Regions from separate parts of the Streptosporangium sp. NPDC000563 genome, predicted to be linked through region 1. Evidence: riboswitches for the same ligand, from Rfam matches in the RefSeq annotation. Region 1 holds a riboswitch; the other holds the start of a gene.
What was found. A riboswitch is a leader RNA that binds a small molecule or an ion and turns the genes downstream of it on or off. The one in region 1 is predicted to bind S-adenosylmethionine.

Region 1 (7,120 bases):
TCGACCGACGGCTGGAGCTCGTACATGCCGCAGATGTCGGCCGACCAGGGGCGCAGCAGGTGCCGGTCGGACTCGGGGATGCCGAGCATCTCGGCGATCACGGTGACCGGGAGCGGCTCGGCGACCTCGGCGATCAGGTCGCCTCCGCCGCGCTCGACGAAGACGTCCACGAGCTCCTCGGCCATGCGGGCGATCTTGGGGCGGAGGGCCTGGACCATGCGGGGGGTGAACGCCTTCGAGACCAGCCGCCGGAGCCTGGTGTGCACCGGCGGCTCGACGTCGAGCATCCCTGCCCTGATCACCCGCCAGAACGGGTCCTGGAACTCGGGGTCGTCCGGCCTGCCGAACTCCTGGTGCGAGGCCATGTGCAGGTAGGACCGGCCGAGCCTGCGGTCTCGCAGCAGCGCGTTGACGTCGGCGTGCCTCACCACCAGCCATTGGCCGGTCGGCTCGAAGAAGCCGACCGGCCGCTCCCGCCTCAGCTCGTCGTAGACGTCGTAGGGATGGGCGACGAATTCCGGATTCCAGGGATCAAAGCGCACGTAATCATCGTAATCCTGGTCAGGAGTCGGGCCGCTTGTCCGAATTTCCCTTTTCGGATGATTCATCCACTCCGTCCGCGGGACCGGTCCGGCTCGCCGGAACCCCCTGGGCCACCGCGGTCACCGGAGCCTCAGGATCGGCCCGGTGCGCAAGGTCCACCGAGTCCTTCGGGGCCGTGCCGTCCGTGCCGTCCACCGAGTCCGTACGACCCGACTGGTCCTCGGCACCGTAGCGAGAACGCAGCTCGACCGGCTTGCGCCTGCCCGCCTTGCCGCGCATCCGGATGTTCAGCAGCTCCACCAGCAGCGAGAACGCCATCGCGAAGTAGATGTAGCCCTTGGGGATGTGCTGCTCGAACCCCTCGGCGATGAGCACGACGCCGATCAGCACCAGGAAGGACAGGGCGAGCATCTTGATGCTCGGGTGCCGGTCCACGAAGCGGCTGATCGGCCCGGAGGCGATCAGCATCACGATGACCGAGACGATGACGGCCGCGATCATGACGCCCAGCTCGTCGACCATGCCGACCGCGGTGATCACCGAGTCGAGCGAGAAGACGACGTCGAGGATCATGATCTGGATGATCACCGAGGTGAAGGACGCCGCCACCTTGCCCTCGGAGTGGTGGGAGTCCCCCTCCAGGCTGCTGTGCATCTCGTGGACGCTCTTGCCCAGCAGGAACAGGCCTCCGAGTATCAGGATCAGGTCGCGCCCCGATATCCCCTGCCCGAAGACCTCGAACATCGGCGTCGTGAGCCTCACCACCCACGACAGCGCGAACAACAGGAGGAGACGGCTGAGCAGGGCGACGGAAATACCGATCTTGCGTGCCCTGTCACGCTGCGCGGGCGGGAGCTTGCCCACCAGGATCGAGATGAAGATGATGTTGTCGATCCCCAGGACGATCTCCAGGGCGACAAGGGTGAAAAAACCTATCCATATCTCGGGGTTGGTCACCCAATCCATGGCCTTCTCCTTCTTCGGCCGATTTCTTCGGCCAACGCTCGAACGCGCGATCATCCAGCCGGCTTGACCTTCTTCGGCTGACTCCAGGACGACCGGGAAAGGCCCCGAGTTCCTTCCTTTCATCACAACTCGCCGTCAATTCGCCGGACGCTCCCAGGCGCCGGCTCCTGCCCCGGATACCAGGACGCTCACCTTTCGGACTTGCGGGCCACCGCGGGACGTCGGTTATAGTGCCTCCGTAGGTCATGAGTGCCAGTGACAAGCCCCGGCTCGCTGGCCGGCAACCCTCGCGTCCGCGGCGGGGTGCCCCGGGTGAGGACCTGGTCCGGCACGAGGTATGCCGGGCAAGCGCGGGCTCCAGGCACCTGTGCCATGGGTTGGGGTCCGATGACCTCGAAGGAGCCATGGCGTGTCCACCCTCACGATCAGCACCCCCGCCACCCCCGCCGTCCCCGAGACCCGCGCGTCCGGTGACCGGCCGATCCCGGCCGTGCTCGGCTCGGACCTGGAGGTCCCGGTCAGGGGCGGCAGGCTCGTCCGCTACGCCAACCTCGACTACGCCGCGAGCGCCCCCTGTCTGGAGCCGGTGAGCGCCGCCGTCGCCGCCGCGCTCCCGGCCTACTCCAGCGTCCACCGCGGCGCCGGGTACGCGTCCCAGCTGACCACGGCCCGCTACGAGCAGGCCAGACACACGGTGCGGGCCTTCGTCGGCGCCCGCCCCGACGACTCGGTGATCTTCACCCGCAACACCACGGACGCGACCAACCTGCTGGCCCGCAGCCTGCCCGAGGGCACCACCACCGTGGTCTTCGACACCGAGCACCACGCCTCGCTGCTGCCCTGGGAGCGGGTCGTGCGGCTCGCGGCCCCCGCCTTCCCCGGTGAGGCCGTCCGCGCCGTCGACGACGCCCTCGCCTCGATCGACGGCCCCAAGCTGCTCGTCGTGACCGCCGCCTCCAACGTCACCGGGGAGCTGTGGCCGATCGCCGCGCTCGCCCACATCGCCCACCGCCACGGTGCCCGCGTCCTCGTCGACGCCGCGCAGCTCGTCCCGCACCGCCGCCTCAACCTGACGGCCCTCGACCTGGACTACGTGGTCTTCTCCGGCCACAAGCTCTACGCGCCGTTCGGCACGGGCGCGCTGATCGGCCGTTCCGACTGGCTCGCCGACGCCGAGCCGTACCTGCGGGGCGGCGGGGCGGTGAAGGCCGTGAACGACGACGACACCGAGTGGCACGACGACCCCGAGGCGCGGCACGAGGCCGGAACCCCGAACGTGCTGGGCGCCATCGCGCTCGCCGCGGCCTGCGACGCGCTGTCCGCCACCGGCTGGACCCCGCTGGTCCGCGAGGAGGAGCACCTCCTCCGGCGCCTGAGGGCGGGCCTCGCAGGTGTCCCCGGCGTCCACGAGCTGTCCCTGTGGGGCCCGGACCACCCGCGCGTCGGCATCGTCTCCTTCGTGGTGGACGGCTTCACCGCCCGCGAGGTCGCCGAGGCCCTGTCCGGCGACTACGGCATCGGGGTCCGCGACGGCAAGTTCTGCGCCCACCCCTTCGTACGGCACCTGCTGGGCGCCAAGGACGGCGGCTGCGACGACGTCACCGCCTCCGCCGTCCGCGCCTCCATCGGCATCGGGACCACCTCCGAGCACGTCGACCGACTGATCGGCGCCCTGCGGGATCTTGCCTCGCGCGGCTGACGTGACAGCATGGCCCTATGACTGAAGGCGCGCGCCGTGAGCTGAGCGTGGGGATGGGGGCTGGAGCCGAGGCCGTACGGGGGGCGGACGGCAAGGACCTCGCGACCGAGGACATGGTCCTCAACATCGGGCCGCAGCACCCGTCCACGCACGGTGTGCTGCGGCTGCGGCTCACGCTGGACGGGGAGCGGATCGGCTCCGCCGAGCCGATCGTGGGCTACATGCACCGGGGCGCCGAGAAGCTCTTCGAGGTGCGCGACTACCGGCAGATCATCGTGCTGGCGAACCGGCACGACTGGCTGTCCGCGTTCGCCAACGAGCTGGGCGTCGTGCTCGCGGTGGAGCGGATGCTCGGCATGGAGGTGCCGGCGAGGGCGGTCTGGACGCGCACGCTGATGGCCGAGCTCAACCGGGTGCTCAGCCACCTGATGTTCCTCGGCTCCTACCCGCTGGAGCTCGGCGCGATCACCCCGGTCTTCTACGCGTTCCGGGAGCGCGAGACCCTCCAGGCCGTGATGGAGGAGATCTCCGGCGGGCGCATGCACTACATGTTCAACCGGGTCGGCGGCCTCAAGGAGGAGATCCCCGCGGGGTGGACGGGCCGGGTCGCCCAGGCCGTGGCCGACGTGCGGCGGCGACTGCCCGACATCGAGAACCTCATCGCCGACAACGAGATCTTCCTCGCCCGCACGCGCGGGGTGGGCGTCCTCGACCGCGAGACGATCATGCAGTACGGGGTGAGCGGCCCGATCGCCCGCGCCTCCGGCGTCGACCTCGACCTGCGCAGGGACGAGCCGTACCTCGCCTACGGCGAGTTGCCGGTGAAGGTCGTCACCCGGTCGGCGGGAGACTGCCACGCCCGGTTCGAGGTGCTGCTCGAACAGGTGAAGGTCTCCCTCGACCTGGCCGACGCCTGCGTGGAGCGGCTCGTCGACCTGCCCCCGGGGCCGGTCAACCAGCGCCTGCCCAAGGTGTTGAAGGTGCCCGAGGGCCACACCTACGCCTGGACGGAGAGCCCGCTGGGCCTCAACGGCTACTACCTGGTCTCGCGCGGGGAGAAGACGCCGTGGCGGATGAAGCTCCGCTCGGCCTCCTTCAACAACGTCCAGGTGCTGCGCGAGATGCTCCCCGGCCACCTGGTCTCGGACATGGTCGCCATTCTGGGCTCGATGTTCTTCGTCGTCGGCGACATCGACAAGTAAGGCACGGTTGTAACCGCATGATCGAATCCGGCGGAGACCAGGAGGGGGCGCCCCCCGTACCCTCCACACCTCCTCCCGCTCCTCCCGCGCCCTCCGCCTCGAAATCCCGGGAAACCCCCGGAACGCCGAAAACCTCCGGGCCATCCGGAACGCCAGGGACGCCAGGAACCTCTGGGACTTCGGAAACCACCGAGAGCCGCCCCGGAACCACCGCGACCTCGGATTCCGTACCGGCCGAGCTGCCTCCCGCCACGGACGGGCCGCGGCGGGACCGCTACGTCGACTGGCTGCGCGCGCTCAGCCTGATCGTCGTGGTCGTCTGGCACTGGGCGTTCACGATCCTGCAGTGGGGGCCCGACGGCCCCTCGCCGACGAGCCCGCTGGGCTTCACCTCGGGGCTGTGGATCCTCACGTGGCTGCTGCAGGTGCTGCCGCTCTTCTTCTACGTGGGCGGATACGTGCACCTCCTGTCGTGGAACCGGGCCTGCGAGCGCGGGGTCGGCATCGGCACCTTCGTGTGGCGGCGCATCCGGAGTCTCGCGATCCCCGCGCTCGCGCTCGCCGGGACCTGGATCGTGTTCGGTGCGATCGTGACGTGGGCGTTCGGGATCGAGTGGATGGGCCGCGTGGTCCTGCTCGTCATCAGCCCGCTCTGGTTCATCGGCGTCTACCTCGTGCTGATCGCCCTGCTGCCGATCGCGCTCTGGCTGCACCGGCGCTACGACGTGCTCGCCCTGATCTGGCTGGCGGGGGCGGCGCTCGTCGTCGACGTGCTGCGGCTGCGCTACGGGTACGAGGCCGTGGGCTGGCTCAACATGATCATCGTCTGGGGACTCGCCCACCAGGCCGGATTCTTCTACGACCGGGTGGTGGCGCTTCCCCGCCGCTTCGACGTCGCCATCCTGTGGACCGGGCTGTTCGCCCTCTTCGGCCTGGTCTACTCGGGCATCTACCCCGGGTCGATGGTGGGCGTTCCCGGCGACAAGCTGTCCAACATGGCGCCGCCCACCTTCGTCATCGTGGCCCTGCTGATCTTCCAGATCGGCCTGGTGGAGGTGCTGAGGCCGTCCATGGAACGCCTGCTCGTACGGCCCAGGTGGCAGCGCGTGAACGAGACGGTGAACCGGTTCGCGCTCCCGCTGTTCCTGTTCCACACGACCGGCATGGCGATCTGGGTGGCGCTCACCTGGTGGCTGGTGGGCAGCGGACCCGGCGAGAGGGTACGGCTGGACCTGTTCTGGTGGCTGGAGCGTCCCCTCGCCATCGCCGGAGCGCTGATCTGCACGCTTCCGGTCATCATGCTCTTCGGACGCCAGTGGACGGCGAGGCGCCGCTAGCGCGGTGTCTCAGCGCGGGGTCTCAGCGCTCGTCGCCCGCGGAGTCCTTGGGAACCCGGCAGCAGTGCTCCAGGTACAGGGCCGCGCAGACCAGCAGCACGCACGCCAGCAGCGACCCGCCGGTGATGAAGAAGTCCCTGCGGGGGACCTCCTGCTCCAGCATCTCCACCGTGTGGACGGTGAACCCGGCGAAGATCCCGCCGAAGACCGCGCCACCGAACGCGGAGGCCTTGGCGAGGGCGGCCAGACGGGCCACGGCGAGGGGCTCGACCGGCTCGGTGTCGGGCTTGCGCTCGATCCTGGCCTTCGTCATCCACCCGGTGTAGAACTCGCCGATCGCGAGCAGCAGCACCGTCGGGATCGCCGTCCACGGCACGGTCGGCAGGGACGAGTAGAGCGGCCTGAGCAGCGCCCAGGTGAGGATCGCGAACACGATGAGAAGCCCGACGAGAACGCCGGGGCGGGTCGGCCTCACGCGGGCCCCCGCAGGATCAGGTCGGGACGCGGCCGTACGTAACCCTGGTCGAGACCGGCGAGCAGGTCGGCCACCCGGCGCCCGGACAGGACCGCCCCGGGATCGGCCCGCACCCAGGGGACCAGCACGAACGCGCGCTCGTGCGCTCTGGGGTGCGGCAGGGTGAGGTCGGGATCGTCCATCACGACGTCCCCCACGGTGATCAGGTCGATGTCCAGCGTGCGCGCTCCCCAGCGCTCCACCCGGACCCTGCCGAAGGTGTTCTCCACACTGTGAGCACGATCGAGGAGCGCCCGAGGTTCCAGCGCGCTCTCGGCGATCACCACCGCGTTGAGATAGGCGCCCTGCTCGGGACCGCCGACCGGGTCGGTCTCGTAGACCGGCGACACCGCGACGAACGTGAGATCCGGCTTCTCGAAGAGGGCGTCGAGCGCGCCCCTCAGGGTCTCGAACCGGTCGCCCAGGTTGCCGCCGAGCGCCAGGACCACCCTCATGCCCGGCCCCGGGTGATCGTCACGATCACGTCGTCGAACGGCAGCGGGATCGGCGCGGCGGGTTTGTGCACGCTCACCTCCGCCACCTGGACGAGCTCGCGGGCGAGACAGACGTCGGCGAGGCGCTGGGCGAGGGTCTCGATCAGGTCGACCGGCTCGCCCCGCACGACCTCCGCGAGGTCCTCGGCGAGCTCGCCGTAGTGGACGGTCCTGGTCAGATCGTCCCCGGCCGCCGCCGGCGCCGTGTCGAGGAAGAGGGTGACGTCGACGACGAACTCCTGGCCGAGCTCCCGCTCCGCGGCCAGCACGCCGTGCCGGCCGCGCACCCGCAGCCCCTTCAGGCTGATCCGGTCGGCCGCGCCCGGCGGCAGGCCGTGCGCCGCGTCCCCGTACGCGCCGGGGGC
Region 2 (7,120 bases), on a different contig from region 1:
GAGCACCTGGCCGAGCACCCCCGCGATCGGCAGCCCGAGCGCGAGTCCTGGCAGTACCAGGGAGGCGAGTCCCCTGTCCCCGGAGACGGGGAACCAGCCGAGGGTGAAGGAGAAGACGGCGAGCAGCAGGATGCCGATGAGGAACGGCGGGACCGAGACGGTGACCAGCTCCGACAGTCCGACCAGGCCGCCGAGCCAGGGGCTGCGGCCCGCGGTGGTCAGGGCGAGCAGCAGGGCGAGGACGACCCCGAGGAGGGCTGCGGTGAGCGCGAGCCGGATCGTCGGCCCGATCTGGGAGGCGAGGATGTCGCCGACGCCGCGCTGCAGGATGTAGGAGCGGCCCAGGTCTCCCTGGAGCAGGCGGAGCAGATAGTCGCCGTACTGCTGGAGCGGGGAGCGGTCCAGCCCCCACTCGGCGATGATCTCCGCCCGCCGCTCGGGGGTGTCGATGCCGTCGCCGATGAGCACGTCGATCGTGTCGCCGGGGGCGAGCAGCAGGGCGAGGTAGGCCGCGGTGGCGGCGGCCCAGAGCACGGCGACGCCCGCTCCGAGCCGCCGGCCCGCCGGGCCGAGCCACCCGGCGGCGGCCAGCCCCCGCCGCCGGGTGAGTGAAAGGGTGCTCACGTCCCTATCCGGATGTCGTAAGCACTGTTGGGGGTGCCGGAGACCGGCTCGAAGGTGATCCCGGTGACCGAGGCGCTGTAGGCGACCTGGTCGGCGGGAACGTAGAGCGGGAGCAGAAGCGCCTCGTCGGTGATCACGGTCTTCTGCACCTTCGCGTAGAGCTCCTTGCGCTTGGCGACGTCGGAGGCGGCCGACGCGTCGGCGAGCAGCTCGTCCAGTTCGGCGCTCCCGAACTTCGTGCGGTTGATCGCGGCGTCCTTCGCCAGGATCAGGTTGAGCGCCGCCCCGGCGTCGGTGTCGCCGCGCGAGTTCTCGAAGATCTCGTACTCGTTGTCCTCGACGGCCTTCTGCGCGGTGCCCTGATCGACGATCTTGACCTGGAAGTCGATCCCGGCGCTCTGCTTGACGGCCGCCTGGACGGCCTGGGCGAGGACGTCGCGGCGGTCGCGGACGAACGGCGCGGCGTTGACGGTGCGCACGGTGAGTCGCTTGCCGTCCTTGACCCGGAAGCCCTCGGCGTCGCGTTCCTTCCAGCCCGCCTCGTCGAGCAGCCGGTTGGCCCGTTCGGGGTTGTTGCCGAAGGTCTTCTCCAGGGAGGGGTCGTAGAACTGCGGGCTGCCCTGGCCGATGACGCTCCAGGCCCGCTTGGCGGTGCCCTGGTAGACGGAGTTGAGCACCGCGTCCACGTCGACGGCGTCGCGGAAGGCCTCGCGGACCCGCTTGTCGTCGAACGGGGGACGGGAGACGTTGAAGTAGTAGGAGAACGCGCTTCCCGAGTTGAGGCTGGTCTCCAGTTTCAGCTCGGGGTCGCTCTTGATGAGGCCGATCTCGGTGGCGGGCACGCCCTCGATCACCTGCACCTGCCCGGAGGTGAGCGCGCCGACCCGTACCGCCGCCTCGGACAGGAAGCGGTAGGTGATCTCGGCCAGGTGCGCCGGTCCCTGGTGGGCGGCGCCGGTGGGCGGCCATTTGTAGTCGGGGTTGCGCTTGTAGTGGACCTCCTGGCCGGGGGTGAACCGGTCGAGGATGAACGGCCCGGTGCCGACCACGTCGACGCCGCCCGCCTTGAGGTCCTTCGCGTTCTTCAGCGACTTCGGGGAGACCTGGCCCGCGTACGGGGAGGAGAGGAAGTCGAGGAACAGTCCGTCGGGGGCCTTGAGCGTGACCTTCAGGGTGTACGGCGCGGTCGCCTCGGCCTTCTCGAAGTTGCGCAGTTGGATGGCGCTGAGCGCGGCGTTGTAGCCGGGTGCGACGAGCTGGTCGAGGTTCGCCTTCACCGAGGCGGCGTCGAACTTCTCGCCGTCGTGGAAGGTGACGTCGTCGCGGAGTTCGAAGGTGTAGGTCAGGCCGTCCTCCGACACCTTCCAGGACGTGGCCAGCCAGGGCAGGAACTCACCGTTCACGCCCCGGGCGATCAGTGCGTCGAACTGGTTGTGGACCAGGAGGCGGGCCTTGTTCTGGCCCCACTGGTGCGGGTTGAAGGTGATCGGCTGTGTCTCCACCGCCCACACGAGCGACCCGCCGTCGCCACTGCCGCCACCGCCGTCCGCACCGGCCTTCGCGCTCGGGGCCCCGCTCTCGGCTCCGCACGCCGCGAGCGCCAGCACTCCGGCGAGCGTCAGGGCGCCCCATCGCAACTTCACGTTCTTCTCCTTGCGCTTCTGTACGACGTGCTTCTGTATGGCGTGCTTCTGTATGGCGTGCTTCTCTGCGACGTGCTTCCGCACGGCGTTCTGTACGGCGTTGTTCTGTACGGCGTGTTGTGCGGCGTTGTTCGGTACGGCGCGTCCGGCCGGCTCGACGACACGCCGGGTATGGCGATCGGGGCGGTTCACGCGACGTGCCGTCTGATCTGGGTTCCGGCGGCCTCGGAGAGCACGATCCGGGCGAGGGCGTCGGCGTGGCGGAAGAGCGGGGCGTTGAGGCGGGGCCTGGCGAAGCCGGCGGTGGCCCTGCCGCCCACGACCCAGGGGCCGAGGGCGAACCTGCGGGGGTGCGGGCTGCCTGACCTGTCGAGCAGGCGGCGGTCCGCGGTCCGCACGTTCACCAGGCCCGACTCCTCGTCGAGCTCGCCCCGGTCGCGGAGCGCGCCGATGAGCGGGTCGACGGCCCGACTCACGCTGGGCGCGGGCAGCCGGGCCTCGACGAGTGTGCCGGCCGCGACGCCACCGGGCACGGTGGGGCTCTGTGCCCGCCAGCGTCCTTCATGGTGGTCGACCTTGAGGTTCGCGCCGAGGAAGGTGACCACCCCGGCCCTGGCGAGGGCGCGCATCTCCTCCAGCCGGGATCCCGGCGGACCGCTCGCGACGTAGCTGAAGAAGCCGCCGAACCACGGGTCGGAGATGCCCAGCTCGGCGAGGACACCGTAGACGGAGAGCAGTCCGAGGATCATGGCGTGGTCGGCGCTGTGCGCGGGGTCGGAGCGCCGTTCCAGGTCGACGGCGAGATAGCCGTGCATCCACTTCTGCAGGCCCGCGTGGTCGCCGAACCGGATGCCGTCCAGCGGCCGGTCGAGCCGGTCGAAGTCGAGCCGGTCCGGGTGCCGGGGCACGGCCTGGCGGATCAGCTTGCGCATCCCGAGGCTGCGCCACTCCTCGGCCGCGAAGCCCTCCTCGAACTCCTCCCAGCCCAGCTTGACCCGCTTGGGGTGGGCGGTGATGAGCTCGTGGTAGTACGCGAAGGCCAGCTCCTTGGCGACGAGCGGCCACACGTCCCTGCGGAAGTCCCACGGCCCCTCGCCCAGCGCCTCGCGGGTGAGGAAGCGCGGCACCGGCGGGCGGGCGCCCTTGAAGGGGTAACCGGTCTTGGAGTGGTACGGCACCCCGCGCCGCGAACCCACGTGCAGGAGGGGCTCCCGCCCGCTGGGCAGGTAGACGAGCTCCCCGTCGTACTCGCGGACGAACCGGCCGCCCCGGCCCGAGGTGAGCAGCACCATCAGGTCGACGAAGGCGAGCCCCATCCCCCGTACGATCACCGGCTCCCTCGCGGGGACGCCGTCCAGGTCGAGGTCCGCCGCGTAGCCGGTGGGCAGGTAGCGCAGCCCCGTACGTGTGGCGAGGCGGGCCAGCGTGCCCTCCTCGCTCGTCGGGGTCACGTCGCCGTGTCCCTGGGCGAGGATCACCGCGTCGACCTCGATCGTCCCGCCGTTCTCCAGCCTCACCGCCTGGCCGCCGGGGACGTCGGCGAGGTCGACGGCGCGGGTGGCGTGCACGTGCACCCGGACGCCCCGCGGCGCGGTCGCCACCGCGTGGCGGAAGACGTGGGAGAGGTAGCCGCTCTGCGCGGGGCGGGTGGCGAACCTGCCGGGGTCTCCGCCGAGCCATTCGGCCAGCGTGGGTCCCGGGCGGATCGGTCCCTCGCACCGCACCGACTCGTCGGTGAAGAGGGTCACGTCGGCCGCGGTGGAGTTCATCCAGAGCAGGTCCGGCTGGTCGCGCCGCCAGACGCGCCCGCCGCCCGGCGGGTGGGGGTCGATCACGTGGACGTCCAGCGACGGCCAGCCGAGCAGGTCGGCGGCGTTGGCGCAGATCCGCTCCACAAGGCAGGTGCCCGTCGGTCCCGCGCCGACGACCGCGATCGAGGCGCTCATACGGCGGCTCTGCGGTGCGGCTCGTCCCAGTCGGCGTACAGCGGCTCGACCGGGACACGCCAGGTGTCGGTCTCGCCGCGGAAGGGGGAGATGACGGTGAAGTCGGTGTTCTCGCGGAAGGCGGGGTGGGCGTACAGGTCCCTGGCGTAGGCCCACAGGTTGGTGAAGGCGGTCAGCGGGCGCTCGCTGATCCTGGCCGCCGGGTTGTCGCTCAGGTCGAAGCGGAGCAGGGTCGGCCAGAGCCGTACGTCCGCCTCGGTGATCCCCGAGCCGAACAGGTACCTGCGGTCGGCCAGCCGGTCGTCCAGATCGTCCAGGAAGGCGATCACCTCTGCGCGCGCCTCGGTGTACGCGGTCTCGGTGGTGGCCGACGCCACGCGGCCCGCCGCCGTGTTGACGATCTCGTAGATCCTCGTGTTGAGCTCGTCGATCTCCGGCCTGAGCTCCTCGGGGTAGAGGTCGGCCTCTGGGTCGCCGCCGAACCGGGTGGCGAGGTCGATCGTGATGTCGGGGAAGTTGTTGCTGACGATGCGGCCGCTCGTCCTGTCCCACAGGACCGGTACGGAGACGTGCCCGTCGAAGCCGGGCTCGGTCGCCTCGTACGCCTGCCGCAGGGTGGTGAAGCCGTTGACCGGGTCGGCCCCGCGCCGCTCGCGGAAGGCCCACCCGCGCCCGTCGCGCTCGTCGTCGACGTAGGAGAGCGAGACCACGTCCTGGAGTCCCCTGAGGGAGCGCACGATGGCGGCGCGCTGAGCGTACGGACAGACGGCCGCGACGTAGAGGTGGTAGCGCCCCGGCTCGGCGGGGAAGGCGGTTGTGCCGATCCGCCCCTGGAAGGGGTAGCGCAGGCCGGACCTGCCACCCGGCCGGTAGTGGCCGTGGGTGTCGAGGTCGACGGGGCTCGCGTGGTTCAGTGTGCTGCTCTTCGGCATCTGGCGCTCCCGGACATGTCGTGGTGACCCCGGTGAAGGGGTCCGCGCTTGCGGCACGCCCACCGTGCCGCCTGGTCTCCCCCGGGGGCACCCCGCCGCGGTGCGAGGGTTGCCGGTCAGTCAGCCGGGGCTTCGCACTGACACTCTTAACCTATTTAGAAGGTAGGAAATACATAGATCTCTGTCAAGCCTTAATGTCGGGGAATGTCCTATGAGAGCGTGAACGTGGTCTACCGCAAGTACGACGGGTCACTGCACTGGCACCACCGCGGCCTGCTGCTCGGCGAGGACGAGCACGGGGTGTGGACGGGCTGCGTGGCCGACTCCAGCGGCCACAAGGGCGACGGCCCCGCGGTCGCCTGGCCGCATCCGTTCGTGATGCTCTTCCCCCGCGACGCCTGGTGGACGGCCGCGTTCAACACGGCACCGCACAAGCACGAGATCTACTGCGACATCTCCACGGTGCCGCGGTGGAGCGACGGTCAGGTCACCATGATCGACCTCGACCTCGACGTGATCAGGGTCCGCGGGAACCTGCTGAAGGGCCGCCGGAGCCGGGTCTTCCTGGACGACGAGGACGAGTTCGAGGAGCACCGGATCAGGTACGCCTACCCGCCCGACGTGGTCGAGAGCGCCCGCGCCTCGGCCGCCTGGCTGATGGAGGCGGTCACCACCCGCACCGCCCCCTTCGGGGACGCGCCACACTGGCTCACCCTGGTCAGCTGAGCGCGTCCCCTCCGGCCACCTCAGCGGGCGCGGTCGCGGAACAACCTGCCGGACAGCAGCGCCGAGACCAGCAGGAAACCGCCGCACCAGGCCAGCGCCTTCCACGGGTCGCTCCCCACGGGCCTGTCGAGCAGCAGGCCGCGCACGGACTCGATGATCGGCGTGGCCGGCTGGTTCTCCGCGAACCCGTGCAGCCACGTGGGCATGGTGTGGACCGGGACGAAGGCGCTGCTCGGGTAGGGCAGGAACATCACCGCGAAGGTGAAGCCGCCCGCGGCCTCCGGCGTCCTGGCCAGCAGGCCGACCACGGCGGAGACCGCGGAGACGGCCAGGACGAACACCACCAGGATGCCCGCCGCCGCGGCCCAGCCCGCCAGGTCCGCGTCCGCCCGGAAGCCGAGCAGGAAGGCGACGACGAACACGATGACGAGCGAGGTGAGGTTGCGCACGGTACTGGCGGCCACGTGCCCGCCCAGGAACGCCCCTCCGCCGACGTCCATCGACCTGAACCTGTCGACGATCCCCCGGCTCATGTCCTGGCTGACGGCGACCGCGGTCAGGGAGGCGCCGTAGGAGGCGCACATGACGAGGACGCCGGGGACGGCGTAGGTGACGTAGTCGGTGCCGGTCTGGATCGCGCCGCCGAACAGGTAGACGAACATCAGCATGATCATGACGGGCAACAGGAACGAGGTGATCAGCGCGTCGAGGTTGCGCAGCGACAGGCGGACGGCGCGGCCGGTCATGACCGGCCAGGCGACGAGCTCAGACACCGGCCCTCCTCCCCTCGCACCCGACGACGGGGCAGGACACTCGCCGCTCCTCGCTTGTCGAGACGTCCGTCGCCGTGAGGTCAGACACCGGCCCGCTCCCTGTCCGTCGGATTGTCCGTCAGGTTGTCCGTCAGGGCGAGGAACGCGTCGTCGAGCGTGGCGCCTCGCACGGTGAACCTCTCGACCGCGGAACGCCCGGGATCCACCTCGTCCAGCAGGGCGCGGATCTGCGCGGCGCTCCCGTCGGTGGCCGCCTCGACGGTGAGCCTGGCGGGATCGGCGTGCACGGCCCGCGCCCCGAGCAGGCGCGTCACCTCGGCGAACGAGCCGGCGTCGGCCAGGACGAGGTTCAGCCGCCAGGCGGCGACCCTCGCCTTGAGCTCGTCGGCGGTGCCCTCCGCCACCACCCGTCCGCCGTCGAGCAGCGCGATCCTGCCGGCGAGGCTGTCGGCCTCCTCCAGGTACTGGGTGGTGAG

Region 2: another riboswitch for S-adenosylmethionine. It lies ahead of ABT352_RS11380 (glutathione S-transferase C-terminal domain-containing protein); the one in region 1 lies ahead of ABT352_RS01110 (aminotransferase class V-fold PLP-dependent enzyme).

Annotation. Positions count from the first base shown of each region.
Region 1 covers NZ_JBEPDA010000001.1:228,139-235,258, forward strand. The annotation lists gene ABT352_RS01100 (cytochrome P450) at 1-542, opposite strand, end outside; gene ABT352_RS01105 (TerC family protein) at 562-1,509, opposite strand; SAM riboswitch class IV at 1,751-1,866, shown strand; gene ABT352_RS01110 (aminotransferase class V-fold PLP-dependent enzyme) at 1,919-3,208, shown strand; gene ABT352_RS01115 (NADH-quinone oxidoreductase subunit D) at 3,226-4,410, shown strand; gene ABT352_RS01120 (acyltransferase family protein) at 4,428-5,747, shown strand; gene ABT352_RS01125 (DUF3180 domain-containing protein) at 5,770-6,222, opposite strand; gene folK (2-amino-4-hydroxy-6-hydroxymethyldihydropteridine diphosphokinase) at 6,219-6,716, opposite strand; gene folB (dihydroneopterin aldolase) at 6,713-7,087, opposite strand.
Region 2 covers NZ_JBEPDA010000003.1:141,300-148,419, forward strand. The annotation lists gene ABT352_RS11365 (ABC transporter permease) at 1-624, opposite strand, end outside; gene ABT352_RS11370 (ABC transporter substrate-binding protein) at 621-2,459, opposite strand; gene ABT352_RS11375 (FAD/NAD(P)-binding protein) at 2,456-4,213, opposite strand; gene ABT352_RS11380 (glutathione S-transferase C-terminal domain-containing protein) at 4,210-5,145, opposite strand; SAM riboswitch class IV at 5,185-5,297, opposite strand; gene ABT352_RS11385 (DUF402 domain-containing protein) at 5,350-5,871, shown strand; gene ABT352_RS11390 (ABC transporter permease) at 5,892-6,644, opposite strand; gene ABT352_RS11395 (ATP-binding cassette domain-containing protein) at 6,725-7,120, opposite strand, start outside.